One region of the Sphingobacterium sp. UBA7249 genome, then DNA from elsewhere that is predicted to be linked to it. Evidence: riboswitches for the same ligand, from Rfam matches in the RefSeq annotation. Region 1 holds a riboswitch; each other region holds the start of a gene.
The links. A riboswitch is a leader RNA that binds a small molecule or an ion and turns the genes downstream of it on or off. The one in region 1 is predicted to bind S-adenosylmethionine.
Positions count from the first base shown of each region.

Region 2: it holds a riboswitch for S-adenosylmethionine, as region 1 does, so the genes downstream of both, B4A24_RS20180 (5-oxoprolinase) here and metE (5-methyltetrahydropteroyltriglutamate--homocysteine S-methyltransferase) in region 1, are expected to answer to the same signal.
Region 3: it holds a riboswitch for S-adenosylmethionine, as region 1 does, so the genes downstream of both, B4A24_RS01810 (methylenetetrahydrofolate reductase) here and metE (5-methyltetrahydropteroyltriglutamate--homocysteine S-methyltransferase) in region 1, are expected to answer to the same signal.

Region 1 covers NZ_DKST01000012.1:147,234-152,605, reverse strand. The annotation lists gene B4A24_RS08460 (sensor histidine kinase) at 209-2,038, shown strand; gene B4A24_RS08455 (response regulator transcription factor) at 2,093-2,782, shown strand; SAM riboswitch class I at 2,934-3,037, shown strand; gene metE (5-methyltetrahydropteroyltriglutamate--homocysteine S-methyltransferase) at 3,113-5,372, shown strand, end outside.
Region 2 covers NZ_DKST01000028.1:171,088-176,459, forward strand. The annotation lists gene B4A24_RS20170 (SusC/RagA family TonB-linked outer membrane protein) at 1-2,025, shown strand, start outside; gene B4A24_RS20175 (RagB/SusD family nutrient uptake outer membrane protein) at 2,031-3,548, shown strand; gene B4A24_RS20180 (5-oxoprolinase) at 3,648-3,911, opposite strand; SAM-I-IV-variant riboswitch at 3,978-4,071, opposite strand; gene B4A24_RS20185 (DUF3050 domain-containing protein) at 4,305-5,069, shown strand.
Region 3 covers NZ_DKST01000001.1:527,889-533,260, forward strand. The annotation lists gene B4A24_RS01805 (protein O-mannosyl-transferase family) at 1-423, opposite strand, end outside; gene B4A24_RS01810 (methylenetetrahydrofolate reductase) at 718-1,674, opposite strand; SAM riboswitch class I at 1,746-1,848, opposite strand; gene rimM (ribosome maturation factor RimM) at 2,422-2,946, opposite strand; gene B4A24_RS01820 (30S ribosomal protein S16) at 3,169-3,690, opposite strand; gene B4A24_RS01825 (UvrD-helicase domain-containing protein) at 3,978-5,372, shown strand, end outside.

The DNA.
Region 1 (5,372 bases):
TATTTTAACTCCTAATTTACAATAACATAACCAAGATTTAAAGCAATTGCTGTTAAACATTGTTAAAACAGCTTCAAAACAAGTTAGCATCTTTATATTTGTAACAATTCAAGTAAACAACGATATTGGTTAAGAGAATAGCCCTGCAATTCAGTGTTTATGGGCTGATGATGCCCTTGAGAATATTCATTTGCAAAACATAACTTAAATGAAGAAAAATAGTATTGTATTAATCATTGGACTGATGTCTTTGGCGCTGATTGGGGTATTGGCCATGCAATTCTATTTTCTGCGGGATTCCTATCGTCAAAAATCCCAGCTTTTTGATGAATCAGTCAATGCTGCACTTACAGCTGTTGCGGGGAAGCTCGAGCGTCGTGAGGTCGTAGATTTCGCCAAGGTACAACAAGAACGTAATATCGAAAAGTCCAAACGCGAGCAAGCTAAACAACAGCAATTGACAGAGCAGCTCCAGCTTCAAACCCAAATTGAAAATCTTAGGGCCAAGCTGGATCAAATCTATCAAAAGTACAAACTTGAAGAAGATAGATTAAAGGCAACCTATCCAAACATTATTAACATTGAAAATTGGTTCTACGAGACTTACGTCAAAAGAACCCAATATCAGGATCTCGTTGAAATCAATATTGTTAAAACGCCAACAAACGGGCTATATTATCAAGAGGATGTTATTGTTTCAGCGACAAAAACAATTCCTCGTATCGAAGCTAAAGACGACAGCACGCGATTTTTGATCGTACATATCGATGATTTTAAGCGGTTACTTGGCAAGAGTATCGTAGCACTTCCACCAAGATCCAATCCTAAGCTCTCCAAACGAATTTTTGAACTAGAAACCAAATTAAACAAGCTTTCCAAAAAAAATGCAGGCTATGGTTTCAATGTTTATGACTCCGTCGCGATGCTTGGCGGCAAAAAAGCCGACTACATCGAAGATGTCGCCATCGGAATGGAACTCGCCAAAAGACCTCTAAAGGACCGGTTAAACGTTATTATCGTTCAAGAACTCCTGAAGGAAGAATTGGCTCAACGTGATATCAAAGTACCGTTTAATATTGAAATATGGAGCACAAGCAATATTTTGCTAAATAATATTCTCAACGAAGCGGAATTAAACACCCCCAAAAACACCACAAAATATTCCACAGCGCTATTTAAAGGCGATATTGGTGCTGCTCCGGGAAAGTTAACCATATACTTTCCAAATAAAAAAGCAATCATAGCGGACAACATGGGCTATTTGTTACTCCCTATGCTGGCGCTACTGTTCCTTTTGGTCGGATGTTTTGCCTATACACTTATTATTATCTTCAGACAAAAGAAGGTGTCTGAAATGAAAACCGATTTCATCAACAACATGACACATGAGTTTAAAACCCCAGTGGCTACGATCATGATTGCCAGTGAATCGCTCAAGGACCCTGATATCAATGCGGACCACAATCGTGTGCAGAAACTGGCCAATATCATCTACGATGAGAATGTTCGCCTTGGAAATCATATCGAACGTGTATTAGATCTAGCAAAATTGGAGAAAGAAACCCTAAAACTTGACCGTGACGATGTACATATCAATGACCTCGTTTCAGCAGTGACAGACAGTATGCAATTACGCATGCAGAATATCGGCGGGCAATTCAGTGTTGACCTTGCAGCAACAAAAGATATCGTTGTGGGGGATGAACTGCATTTTTCAAATGTGTTTTACAACCTATTGGATAATGCGATCAAGTATAGTAAAGGAGATCTACATGTGAATATTAATTCCAAAAATGTTGGCGATAATATTGTTATCACCATTGCTGACAACGGAATCGGAATGAGCCGGGATCACCTACAAAAGATATTCGATCAATTTTATCGCATTCCTACCGGAAATGTCCACAATGTTAAAGGCTTTGGCCTGGGCCTCAGTTATGTCCAGGATATATTGAGAAGACTTAATGGAAGGATCACTGTAAAAAGTGAAAAAGATAAGGGCACAACCTTCGAAGTAATTTTGCCCGTAAAAAAATAACACGTTCCTTTTTTGTATATTCAAGGAACATTAGTGAAAATTAATAGATTCATTATGCAAAAGATATTATTAGCAGAAGATGATCCCAATTTGGGGGATCTTTTAAAGGATTATCTCGAATTAAAGGGAAAATTTGACGTTACACTCTGTACAGATGGTGAAGAAGCCGTTTCCCAGTTCAAAAAAAATGATTATGACTTATGCATTTTTGATGTCATGATGCCTAAAAAAGACGGTTTTACCGTAGGCCGTGAAATCAGAAAAACAAATAGCACAGTACCGATTATCTTTGCCACTGCAAAGGGCATGATGGAAGACAAGACTGAAGCATTTGAATTAGGTGGGGATGATTATATTACTAAACCATTCCGTGTTGAGGAACTACTTCTTCGGATTAATGCCCTGCTAAAACGCAGTGTTAGAGACAAAGAAGATGAAGTTGTCGCCGACAAATTTGAAATTGGAGATTACTTTTTTGACTATACAAGCCAACAAATTTCCTATAAGGGTCAGATGCAAAAACTATCAACCAAAGAGGCCGAGTTACTTCGCCTACTATGTTTAAAAAAGAATGATGTATTGACCCGTGAAGAGGCTTTATTGAAAATATGGCATGATGACAACTATTTCACCGGCAGGAGTATGGACGTATTTCTCAGCAAACTTCGGAAATATCTAAAGGAAGATAGCAAGGTCGAAATCGTCAACGTCCATGGAAAAGGTTACAAACTCTTGGTGAGCTAAAGGCAATGGGGTGGAATACTAATTCTCGATTTCACCCTCCTTTCCAATGAAAAGAAAGAAATAAAACATTTCTATTCTTAGTAGAATATAAAAAATAAATGCACTTTTATATAAAATTTGCATATCAAAAAAAAATGTGCTAACTTAGCGTCGCTTATAGAGAAAGGCAGAGGGAATAGACCCGATGAAGCCTTAGCAACCTGTCCCTTGACAAGGTGCTAAATTCTACCCTACATGATATGGGAATGATAAGCCGAAGTCACCGAATTCTAGTGTGTCCTTCTCTCTAGCAAGAAATATAGTTGAAAAAGAAATATTAAAAACATTATTATGTTATTGACTAACAATTTAGGTTACCCTCGTGTGGGCGCGTTCCGCGAATTGAAAAAAGCCAATGAGGCCTATTGGGCTAAAAAATCTTCTGTTGAGGAATTATTGGACACAGCAAAAAAGATTCGTGAAGGCAATTGGAAAACACAAAAAGATGCTGGAATAGATTTGATCCCTTCCAATGACTTCTCTTTTTACGATCAAGTATTGGATTTAACCCTTACTGTTGGTGCTATTCCTGCTCGTTATCATTCTTTATTGAATAAAGTTGACAACAACTACAGCTTAGACTTATATTTTGCTATGGCCCGCGGTTTCCAGCAAGAAGGAATTGACGTGACTGCAATGGAAATGACCAAGTGGTTGGATACCAATTACCACTATATGGTTCCCGAATTCACAAAGGACCAAGAATTCAAATTGACTTCCGAGAAATTCTTGAATGAATACAACGAAGCGAAATCATTGGGTATTGAGACAAAACCAGTTTTACTTGGCCCGATCACTTACCTTTTGATCGGTAAAGAAAAAGAAGCTGGTTTCGACCGTATCGACCTATTGGACAAATTGGTTCCGGTATATGAGCAGATCCTGTCTAAATTGGCAGAAGCTGGTGCACAATATGTTCAGATCGACGAACCTTTCTTGGCCTTGGATCTGGATGCAAAAGTAAAAGCATTATACCAACCTACTTTTGAGAAATTAGCTGCTGCTGCAAAAAATATCAAATTAATCGCTACTACCTACTTCGAAGCTTTAAAAGACAACGAAGATATTGCGGTTAACTTACCGATCCATGCTTTGCATTTGGATTTAGTACGTGGTGAAAACCAATTGGATACAGTTTTAGCTAAAGTTCCTGCTTCATTGACATTATCTTTAGGTATTGTTGAGGGCCGTAACATCTGGAAAAATGATTACGAAAAATCATTGGTTAAAATCAAACAAGCGGTTGATGCATTAGGAAAAGACCGTGTTTGGCTTGCTCCTTCCTCATCTTTATTGCATGTTCCTTTTGATTTGGACAATGAGCACAATGAGCAATCATTACCTGCAGAAGTAAAAAACTGGTTAGCGTTCGCAAAACAAAAATTAGCAGAGGTAAAAGATCTAGCGATCTTAGCTGAAGGTGAAGTTGATGCCGAAACAGCAAAACGTTTTGAAGCAAACAAAGCTGCCGCCGAAAGCCGTCGTACTTCTCCATTGATCCACAAACCAGAAGTTAAAACACGTACAAGCAATATTACTGATGACGATGCTAAGCGTACATCGGTATTTGCTGACCGTAAAGCAGCACAACAAGCGAAGTTCAACTTGCCAGCATTCCCTACAACAACGATCGGTTCGTTCCCACAAACTAAAGATGTGCGTAAATGGAGAGCTGATTTGAAAAAAGGAGCGATCACACAAGAAGAATACGATAAAGCAATTGCTGAAGAAACTGAAAACACAATCCGTCTTCAAGAACAATTGGATATCGACGTATTGGTTCACGGTGAATTCGAACGTAATGATATGGTTGAATATTTTGGCGAGCAATTGGCAGGATATGCATTCACTCAAAACGGTTGGGTACAATCCTACGGTTCCCGTTGTGTGAAACCTCCAATTATCTACGGAGATGTATACCGTCCACAAGATATGACTGTACGCTGGTCTTCTTACGCACAATCCTTGACAAACCGCCCGGTTAAAGGGATGTTGACTGGTCCTGTAACAATCTTACAATGGTCTTTCGTACGTAACGATCAACCACGTTCGACAACAACTTACCAAATCGCATTGGCAATCCTGGATGAAGTACAAGCTTTGGAAAAAGCAGGAATCAAAATCATCCAGATTGATGAACCAGCAATCCGTGAAGGCTTACCATTACGCAAAGCTGATCAAAAAGATTACTTGAACTGGGCAGTTCGTGCTTTCCGTGTATCTTCATCCAATGTAGAGGATGACACACAGATCCACACACACATGTGTTACTCTGAGTTCAACAATGTGATCGAAGATATCGCAGCAATGGATGCAGACGTAATCACCATTGAGACTTCACGTTCTCAGATGAAATTATTAAATGCATTCGCCGGTGATTTCAAATACCCGAACGATATCGGTCCGGGTGTATATGATATTCACTCCCCACGTGTACCAAATAAAGATGAGATGGTAGACCTATTGCGCAAAGCAAAAGCAGTAGTTCCTGCGGAGCAGCTTTGGGTTAACCCAGACTGTGGCTTGAAGACACGCGCTTGGCCTGAAACTA
Region 2 (5,372 bases), on a different contig from region 1:
GGTTTTAACTACGACCGGTATTCCGCCCGCCTCAATCTGACGACCAAAATCTCGGAGGGTATTAAATTCGGAACAAATATCTTGCTCAAAACAGGACATACCGAATCTATTCCGGGTGGATCCAAAGACCTGTTCCTGTCGGCAATGTCGCAGGCACCAACCTATGGCCCATTTTTGCCGGATGGTAGCGGGCGTTATACTTACAAAGCTTACGACTGGGAGTACAACAATAAAAACCCAATGGCTGTATTGGATCGGAAATTTACGTACAATACCGATGACTATGCTGCCAATCTCCAGGCCTGGATGGAGGTACAGCTGTTTAAAGGTCTTTCCTGGTACACCAAAGGTGCCTATAATTTCAATATGGACAAGTACAAGGATTATAAATCAACGTTGGATGAGTATTACTACCATACGGGTACGCTGGGAACGACATTGGATCTTGGAAAGGGACTTACGGATCAGGATCAGCAAACGATATACACCAATTTATTTACTTACCTGAACTATGATCGCGCGTTTGGCGCGCATCACCTCAAGGCTCAGGCCGGATATAGCATTGAAAAAAGCAAGTATACCTACCTGCAGGGCTTCCGACAGAATTTTGTCGACGATACACTAACAGAATTAAATGCCGGTGGATCGGATATTCAACGGGCAAACGGAACAGCTAACCAATGGGCGCTGATCTCGTATTTTGGCCGATTGAACTATGATTATCAAGGGAAATACCTTTTGGAAGCCAATATGCGTTACGACGGTAGTTCGAAGTTTTACGGTAAAAACCGTTGGGCAGCGTTTCCTTCTTTCTCTGCAGGCTGGCGTGTATCTGAAGAATCGTTTGTCAAGGAATTCGCTTCCGGTTGGCTGGATAATTTGAAGATCCGTGGATCCTGGGGTCAACTCGGAAATCAGAATACCGGTAACTATCCGTATCAGCCGGTATTGGGACTTACCGGAAATTATTCTTTTGACAATAGTACGCTAAATTCCGGTGTTGCTCAACAGGCATTAAACAACCCGATTATTAAATGGGAAACAACAACGATGACTGATGTGGGATTGGACTTAAGCCTGTTTAAAAATTTAGATATCACCTTTGACTGGTATAAAAAGAGAACGACCGATATTCTAAGGCAGTCACAGATTACTGCAATCGTTGGTTTGGGTGCTCCTTACGTAAATGATGGCATTGTCGATAATAAAGGTGTTGAATTGGGGGTTACTTATCGGAATCAGATTACTATTGGGGCATTGGAAGGTTTTAGCTATCAGCTAGGTGCAAACCTCGATCGCTTCAAAAACAAGCTGGTGAAATTTGGCGAGCCGGAAATCGGAGGCTATACGATCAAGAAAAATGGCTATGCGATGGACAGCTTTTATACCTACGAAGTCATCGGTATATTTCAATCGGATGCTGAAGTAGCGGGTTCGCCAAAGCAGTTTAATGATAATACACTGCCAGGAGACCTCAAGTATCGGGATGTCAATGGGGACGGAAAAATAGATGCGAACGACAGAACAATTATTGCCGGTGTGGATCCAAAGCTGAACTATAGTTTTAATCTAAGTGCAAGTTTTAAGGGCTTTGACTTTTCGGCCCTATTACAAGGGGTATATGGTGTCAAATCCTATGTTTCGGGCTGGGGTGTAACCCCATTTGTACAGGGAAGCCCACCGACAAAAGATTGGTTAGACCGTTGGACACCTGAAAATCCTTCGACAACTATGCCGCGTATTTATTGGGGCTGGAGTGCTCCGGAGAAATTCAGCCGTGCTTCCAGCTATTTTATACAGGATGCTTCATATTTCAGACTGAAAAATCTTGTGTTAGGATATACTTTACCTGATGGGCTATTGAAAAAATATAAAATAGACCGCCTACGGGTTTACTTTTCGGGTGATAACCTCTTTACTGCGACCAAATTTAAGGGCCTGGATCCTGAGCGCTATGGAAATGGTGATCTGGTACAGTATCCGCAAAACAAGATTTATTCATTTGGTGTACAAGTTAACTTTTAATTGCTATGAAAAAGAAATTTATAACAGCGTTGATGCTATCCGGTTTATTTTTGGGTTCTTGTAACAGTGCCCTGGACCTCAATCCTTTGGATCAGATTGCTTCGGACAACTATTTTAGCAAAAAATCTGATTTTGATAATGCATTGGCCGGTGTATATGCCTCGTTGCAGAGCGAGACTTTCTCCTATGGGATGCCTTTTCGGGACTGTCTGACCGACAATGGCTACAATCAGTTCAACTCAGGTAGCGTCAATGAAATCGTAGGCGGGAATTTAAATCCGACCACAGGGGGCTACGAAACTGCTATCTATAACGATGCTTATGTGGGAATAGGACGTGCCAATCGCCTGATCGAGAAGCTTCAGGGTTATAACGGCTCCGATATGAACGATGCGGAGAAAAAGAACATGGAAGCCGAGGCCCGCTTTATCCGTGCTTTTGTTTATTTCCAATTGTACAGTATCTATGGTGAGGTACCGCTTGTGCTGACTCCGCTAAGTCTGGAGAATCAGCGTCAGCCAAAGGAAAGTGCGGAGAATATTCTAAAACAGATTCGAGCTGATCTGGATTTTGGGATCGCCAACTTAGCGGCTAAACCTTATTTCAATAATGGGGGACATGCTGCCACCAGTTCGGCAAAAGCCTTGAAAGCAAGAGTCTTATTGTTTGCGGCTTATGGTGATAAAGGGGTGCCGGATTTAGCAATTTTGAAAGAGGTAAAGGACTTATGTGCCGATGTCATGAAAGAGTATACCGTAAGTACGGCTTTTGAAAATGTCTTTCGCGATGCGACACAAAAGAACAATACCGAGATTATCTTTTCAGTCAATTTCCTGGCACCTAATAATACAGCGCCCTGGGACATGTACCTAGGCGATTGGATAGCAGCTTCACCTTTGCAAAACCTGGTGGATACCTATGAATGCAAAGATGGCCTGCCTTATGGTGAATCTCCGCTGACGGACCGGACCAATCCGTTTAAAGATAGGGATCCGCGGTTGAGCAAAACAATTTTTGTGGATCATCCTGACTTTGGCGGCGGTAAGATCCATACACCGTCCAATCCCCGGCCTACGGGGTATGGCGTATTGAAATTTCTGGATCCGGCCAACTTACCTTTTGGCTTTTCAACATTGAGCCAACAGGATGCGGTTGTATTACGGTTTGGGGAGGTGTTATTGATGTATGCCGAAGCACAAAATGAAATCGCCGGGCCAGATCAATCGGTTTACGATGCCATGAATACCCTGAGGAGTCGCGTCCAGATGCCGGGGGTTCCAGCCGGTTATACCAAGGAAAAAATGCGCGACCGTATCCGCCACGAAAGAAGGGTAGAACTTGCTTTCGAAGGACTACGGCATTACGACCTGATCCGTTGGCATATCGCTGGCGAGGTACTCAATAATGTCAAAGACAGTAAAGTGCCCTATCATTTTGAAGACAAATTTTACCGCTGGCCATTACCACAAACAGAAATTGAGAAGAGCGCAGGTGTGTTAATTCAGAATCCAAACTATAAATAATAAGATTATCGCCTTCTTTAGATCGGCAATTTCCTAAACCAACAACAACAGCGCGCACGAAGTTCTTTCGATGCGCGCTATTTTTTGTGGTGATAACGATTACTGTAAAGGAATCAAGACGTTCTGTTCCAAACGTACAGGGACCTGCTTTACCGAGGTAAAACCATCTTCCTTGGAAATGATGTTGGAAAGATCCAGTCCTCTTTTGGAGAACGTACTGATCAAAGCAGTCCGAAAGGTTGCCTTGGCTGAACCCCAGCCTTGTCCTAAGATGGTGTCGTTGTTGAGCTGTATTAGTTCGTCCGTAGAATAATAATTGAATTTTTCCAGTAAATGTTGGTAAAGATTTGTTGTTGTAGCCATACAATTTAAAAATTTAAAGGATTAAACCATAAACTGTATCCAGATCTTGTTGGGAAAATAAGCGTTGTGTAACGTTTATTTTGGTCGAAACCCGTATTAATTTACCACCGCGGTGTCTACACTCGGTTGGTATTGCATCATGCAATTCTGAATACTCTACAAATATAGTAGATTATTTTTTAGAATAAAAAATATTTTTGTTTTTATCGATAAATGAGCATAACAAGAAGACTAGGGGAGATCAAAAGTAGAGGCTGCCTGTTGCCTGTGATTTAATTCGCTGTTGTCTGTGATTTGGTTATGAAGCGGATAGCCGGACAGGGAATTTATCATGTTACTGTAATCTCATTGAAAATACTTTAAAAAACAGCGAGAAGACAATACTTTTGCGCCATGAATAGAATTGCGGAAATTAACGAATACATTGCTGCCGAACGCGAGGTATTATTGCAACACCCCTTGTATCGTAAAATCAAAACGATCAAGAATCTACGTTCTTTTACAGAAGGGCATGTGTACGCTGTATGGGATTTTATGTCTTTACTAAAAGCTCTACAGATTAAACTGACCTGTACGACTTTGCCTTGGTTTGCGAGCGAGCATCCATCGACACGTTACCTGATCAACGAGATTGTATTGGCTGAGGAATCGGACGAATACATTGATGGTCGTCGGTTGAGCCATTTTGAAATGTATCTGGACGCAATGAGTGAAATGGGAGCAGATCTGCACCTGATCAATAAGTTTATCGCCCACGCCAAGAAATCCAAAAGTATTTTCGATGCCATTGCTTTAACAACCTTGGACAAACGGGTTAAAGATTTTCTGAATTTTACTTTTGAACTGATCGAAGAGGGAGAGGTACATAAGATTGCCGCAGCTTTTACATTTGGTCGTGAGGATCTGATCCCGGGCATGTTTACTTCGATTTTACAGGAATTGAAAGCCAATTTCCCCGAATCAGGTCTGGATAATTTTATCTACTATTTCCAGCGTCATATTGATCTCGATGGTGATGAACATGGTCCTTTAGCCATGCAAATGATTACCGATTTGGCCAAAGAGGATGACGAGAAATGGGAAGAAATGAAAATAGTGAGTAAAGAGGCGCTTCAAAAGCGCATTGAACTCTGGAATGCAATAGAAGATTCCCTGTAAGGAATCTTCTACTTTTTTAAGTTGCTTTTAGCCTCTAAAAGAAGCTTCATGTCGTTTTAAGGACTGTTTCCTCAAAAACGAGTCATTGGAATAGGATTCCATACTAACAAAATTCCTCCTACAAATTTATTTTTTTAAGATAGTTCTGTGGATCTGGCGTCTGCTTACAGAAACAATCTGCGATCTTGTTTTTTAGCCGATTGGAAGATGATGGATTTCTATGTGATAAACGTAACGATAAAAGAAGTTAACTCCTGTTTTTGGCAGATTTCGTTCTTTTATTAGAAATTGATTGAAAAATGT
Region 3 (5,372 bases), on a different contig from region 1:
TACAGCAGAATACCAGAACGTATCACTGAAACTGAAAGCCATTGCCCCCACCGCACCTGCTGCGAACAGCTGTAAGTAGTAAGAAAAAGTAGGTTGCTGTGGCTTCTTTAAAATCTTCTTGGCTATAGCAGTTATTGTCCAAAACAAAAACGTCACAGTCAGACCGCTACAGACTGCCGAACCAATATTCATCCAATAAGCTATCTGACCTGTATTTCCGAGAGCCATGTTAGCGAAAATATTCTGGATAAGTAGAAATAGGGGGGCGCCAGGCTGATGGGCAACCTCAAGTTTGTAGGCGCAGGCTATAAATTCACCACAGTCCCACCAGCTTACGGTCTTTTCTACAGTTGTGGTGTAAACAAGGGTAGCAACGAGCCCACAGGCCAAACCAAATAGGGTATTTAATTTATTGTACGTCATAAGGCCAATTGGTCTATCTTTAGCACTTTAAATTAAACAGTTATCTCGATTTAAATATGTTAATTAACACTATTTAACATCATGATTGAACTAAAAATATTTTTCTAAAGAAGTTGCTTCTATAATGAAAAGAAAAATACAGATTTTTAAAAGGGAAGTGATATCATCCTACGACCGCATATACACGACAGGTAACAATTGGATGAATAGGAATTCTTTCACATAGGTATAGACGTATTCCTATTATAGGTTCAAAAAAAAGCGAGGGACTCTTCCCTCGCTCTATTTATATTGTTAGGCTAATTTTTCAACGATTTTTTTCGTTGGCCCAGGATTACTCATGGTATAAAAATGTAGTACCGGTGCTCCAAATTTGATCAGCTCCTTACATTGTTGAACAAGCCATTCTTCACCTACTTGCCGCACATCAGCATTGGTTTTACATGCTGCTACAGCGTCACTTAATTCCTCCGGAATATCCAAGTGGAAAATTCTTGGCAATGTGACCAACTGTTTTTTTGTCGTCAATGGCTTGAGACCTGGGATAATAGGGACATGGATTCCACTGTCACGACATTTGGTCACAAATTCCTTATATTTTTCGACGTTAAAAAACATCTGAGTAACAATAAATTCAGCACCCATATCGACTTTCTGCTTCAGGTATTTGAAGTCGGTATTGAAATTAGGAGATTCAAAATGCTTCTCAGGATATCCGGCAACGCCGATACAAAAGTCGGTTTTTTCAGATGTAATAATATCTTCGTGAAGATACTTCCCCTTATTCATATCAGCAACCTGTTCCAATAAATCTGTTGCAAACGCATGCCCACCATCAGTTGGAATAAAGTCGGCATCTCCTTTGCGCGCATCGCCCCGTAAGACCAATACATTATCGATACCGAGGAAGTTTAAGTCAATCAAAGCATTTTCAGTTTCCTCTTTTGTAAAGCCACCACATATCAGATGAGGAACCGCATCCACTTTATATTTATTCATGATAGCAGCGCATATCGCCACTGTTCCTGGTCGCTTGCGGTAGGATACACGCTCTAACAGTCCGCTAGCATGTTCTTTATAGATGTAATCTTCACGATGATAGGTTACATCTATAAACGGTGGCTTAAATTCCATCAGTTCATCCATTGTTTTAAAAATACTTTGGATGCCTTGTCCCTTTGCAGGAGGCAATAGCTCAAAAGAAAACAATGTTTTTCCTTTAGCGTTCTGGATATGGTCGGTAATCTTCATTAAAAAACTGTTTTAAGTTTGGGTTGGCTTACATCGAAACGCACAAATCGAGGATATGTCTATCGGCATGTAACTTATCTTTCCCACATGGAGCAGGGTAGAATTTAGCACCTTGAACAATACAGGTTGCTAAGGCTTCATTGGGTCTAGTCCCTCGGCCTTTCTCTATAAGCGTTGCTAATATCGTTTTAAAAAACCAAACAACAAAAATATTTTTCGAAAATCTATAAATTATAGCAATAGCTGTCTTTATTCCAGATTGCCAAGCCAAATTATCCCAAATCCAATAATGAGTTACGCAAATTCTTCAAATAAAATGTAATTAATAACAGTCCGGTCACACTATACTTCTCCTTTTGCCCATATTTAAAGCCATCCAGTAAATATTTTGGGCTACCAATGCGTCTTTTTCATTGTAAAACAACTCTTTCCAGGAGGCCGGAACATCTTCCCGCTACTTTAATATAATTCCATTTGGCCATAGGTAATCGGTGACTCAACGCCACCTATCGTATAATCATTATGAACAATAATATCCAAGTCGAGTTTCCCTTTTTGATCATCTATAAGCTCAAGTTTAATTCCATTAAATCTGTATTTACCATACAGTAGGATATCGTCTATTGCGAGGACAAAATACGCTTTATCCTGAAGGGAGAGAAGGGAATTGAATATTTGTACGGATCAGGAAGCACTATTTATCATCCCGATTTATATAAAGGGATTTAGTATCTAAGACGACTTTTCCTATTCTTTATAAAGATCGACTAGCCCTTCGGGTAATGCGACTTCAATAACCTCTTCTTCACCATCTATTCCTAAGATTAAATCATCCGATAATGGAAACATCAACTCTTTGCCGCCCATATCAACTGTAGCCACGAATTGCTGTGGAAATTCTTGTACATCAGTAATTTCCCCTAATTCACCATGATTTTCATCAACCACCAAAAAGCCGATTAAATCTGTATATCTAAAATCATCTGGATCCCGTTCTGGCATTTTATCATTAGGAAGATAAACTTTCTTGCGGACAAGTGCCTGTGCCTTGTCGATGTGATCGACATCTTCAAATGTCACATAGGCCGTACTATTTTTCTGTAGTTTTATAGCATCGATAAAATAAGGCACAAGTTTTTTGTTGACCTCCAAAAAAACGACATCCATATCCAGGCTTTCGTAGTCTTCAAATTCGAAAAACAGCTGCATTTCGCCTTTAAGACCTCTCGTTTTGCTGATATAGCCTATATAAAAACTTTGATCGATAGTCATTTGGTAGTATTGAGATATTAGTATTGAGATACTTTTCTTATCAGCTTCCGCTTAATATTCAGCATCTATTTAATGTTCAACTTTTTGTATGAAGAGATGATGGTATGACCTGCTTCCGATTTCAAAGTAGACCAATCCGCATCACATTTTAACACATAAAATATTTTATTAAAAAAGCCGGCTCAAGATTGAGTCGGCTTTCTCGAATACTTTATGAAAGAATTAACCTTCAGTTTCTTCTGATGCAGGAGCCTCAGTCTCTTCAGCAGCAGGTTCTTCTGCTACGGGAGCATTTTTAGCAGCTACAGCAGCAGCTTTTTCTTCTTTTTTCTTCGCTTCAGCAGCTAAAGCAGCTTTTTTAGCATCAGCTTGAGATTGAGCTAAACCATCTTTTTTACCAGAGATTCTAGCTTCTTGAGCTTCAGTCCAAGCAGTGAATTTAGCTTCAGCAGCAGTTTCGTCAAAAGCACCTTTTTTCACACCACCTTGTAAGTGTTTTTTGTAAAGAACACCTTTGTAAGAAAGGATAGCGCGAGCTGTGTCAGTAGGTTGAGCACCTTTATTCATCCAATCCAAAGCTTTTTCAAAATCCAAAACGATAGTTGCAGGATTTGTGTTTGGGTTGTAAGAACCAATACGTTCGATGAATTTACCATCACGTGGAGCGCGAGAATCCGCTACGACTACGTGGTAAAAAGGACGTCCTTTTTTACCATGTCTTTGCAATCTGATTTTAGTTGCCATTTCTTAATTTTATTTTATGTATTCAACATATCCCCCGAGCTTCATACTAGAGGGGATGCAAAGATAAACATAAAAAAAGGAAAAACGAAAACAAAAACAGCTAAATTTCAGAATACCAAAGCACTAAGTTTCTTCCTCAGAAATACCCATATACCGACCACCCTACTTTAGAGCCAATTCGCAAATAGTAAGCTATCTTTCCAAAAAGGTATTACAAAATTAAAAATTGCAAATACGTCATCAACTGACAATCTTATTGTTCAAATTAAGCAAGTTCAAGTCAAGTAATGATACTCCAGCCGGATACACATAACAAATTGCTTTTCTCCAAAGCATTTGCCAATTCACATTTTACTTTCTACCTTCATTCCATGAAATCTGTTGCGCCATTAAAAATACTTAAAGCTTCGGCCGGTTCCGGGAAAACATTTAGCCTAACACTGCACTATCTAACCTTACTGCTGTCCAATGAAAATAGCTACAAGGAGATACTGGCCGTAACATTTACCAACAAGGCTACCGCCGAAATGAAAGAGCGCATACTATCAGTACTCCACGGTCTAGCTATTGGGGATCCCAGTCCAAAAATCGAAGATTTTAGAAAATTATTGCTGCTACAACAGCTCGATTGGACGCCTTATCTGATTCAAGAAAAATCACATCGTGTATACCGTCGGATCTTACACGATTATAGCCATTTTACCATCAGTACAATTGATGGTTTTTCTCAAAAAGTCATCCGAGCATTCACTTATGAACTCAATTTGGATGCGGCTTACAAGATTGAAATGAATGTCAATAAAGTAAAAAATGATTTGACCGTCATGCTCAATCAGCTACTGGACGAACGCCCTGATCTGCTTGACTGGATCATCGCCTATGCTGAGAAAAAAATAGCCAAAAATGAAAACTGGAACTATCGACAACAATTGATGGGCCTCGCCAACCTTATTTTCTCTGAAAATTTCCAGGAATTTGACAGTTATATTAATTCAGCCAATCCCAAAGAGGTATTTAATCTTCTGAATCAGGAGATCGAGCAAAAAATAAATGCCTTTACGGAAGCACTTTCCCTGACCATCGAAACTTTTAGTGAAGCATTCAAGAAATTCAACATTGCCGAACATGAGCTCAAAGGAAAATCCCGCAACAAGATTATTTCCGCCAGCAAAACCAGCAAAAAGACGGACAAGTTAAGTTCTTCCGATATAGCCAAAATACTTGACAAATATGTACAATTAATAGACAATGAAGACGCATTTACCGACAGCAATAAAAATATACGCTATGATCTTCTTTCGGCACTAACGCCCATCCTTCTATCTTTTCAGACGCTACAGGAGAATCTACCAGCCTATATCGCTTATCAGGCTGTACAAAACAATCTCTATTACTTACGCTTGCTCAAAGAAATGAGCGACTTGCTTACCCAATGGCGTAAGGAAAACGGTGCTCAGTTAATCTCCGATTCCCAGATCTTACTAAATAAGCTCGGCATTGATGAGAATAGTGATCCGACATTCATCTGGGAAAAAATAGGCAATCGCTTCAATTATTTTTTATTCGACGAATTTCAGGACACTTCGCGGATTCAATGGAAAAACTATAGCCCACTACTGATCAATGCGCTGGCAGATGCCGAAGGAACACTAAGTGAACATCTGATTGTCGGGGATGTCAAG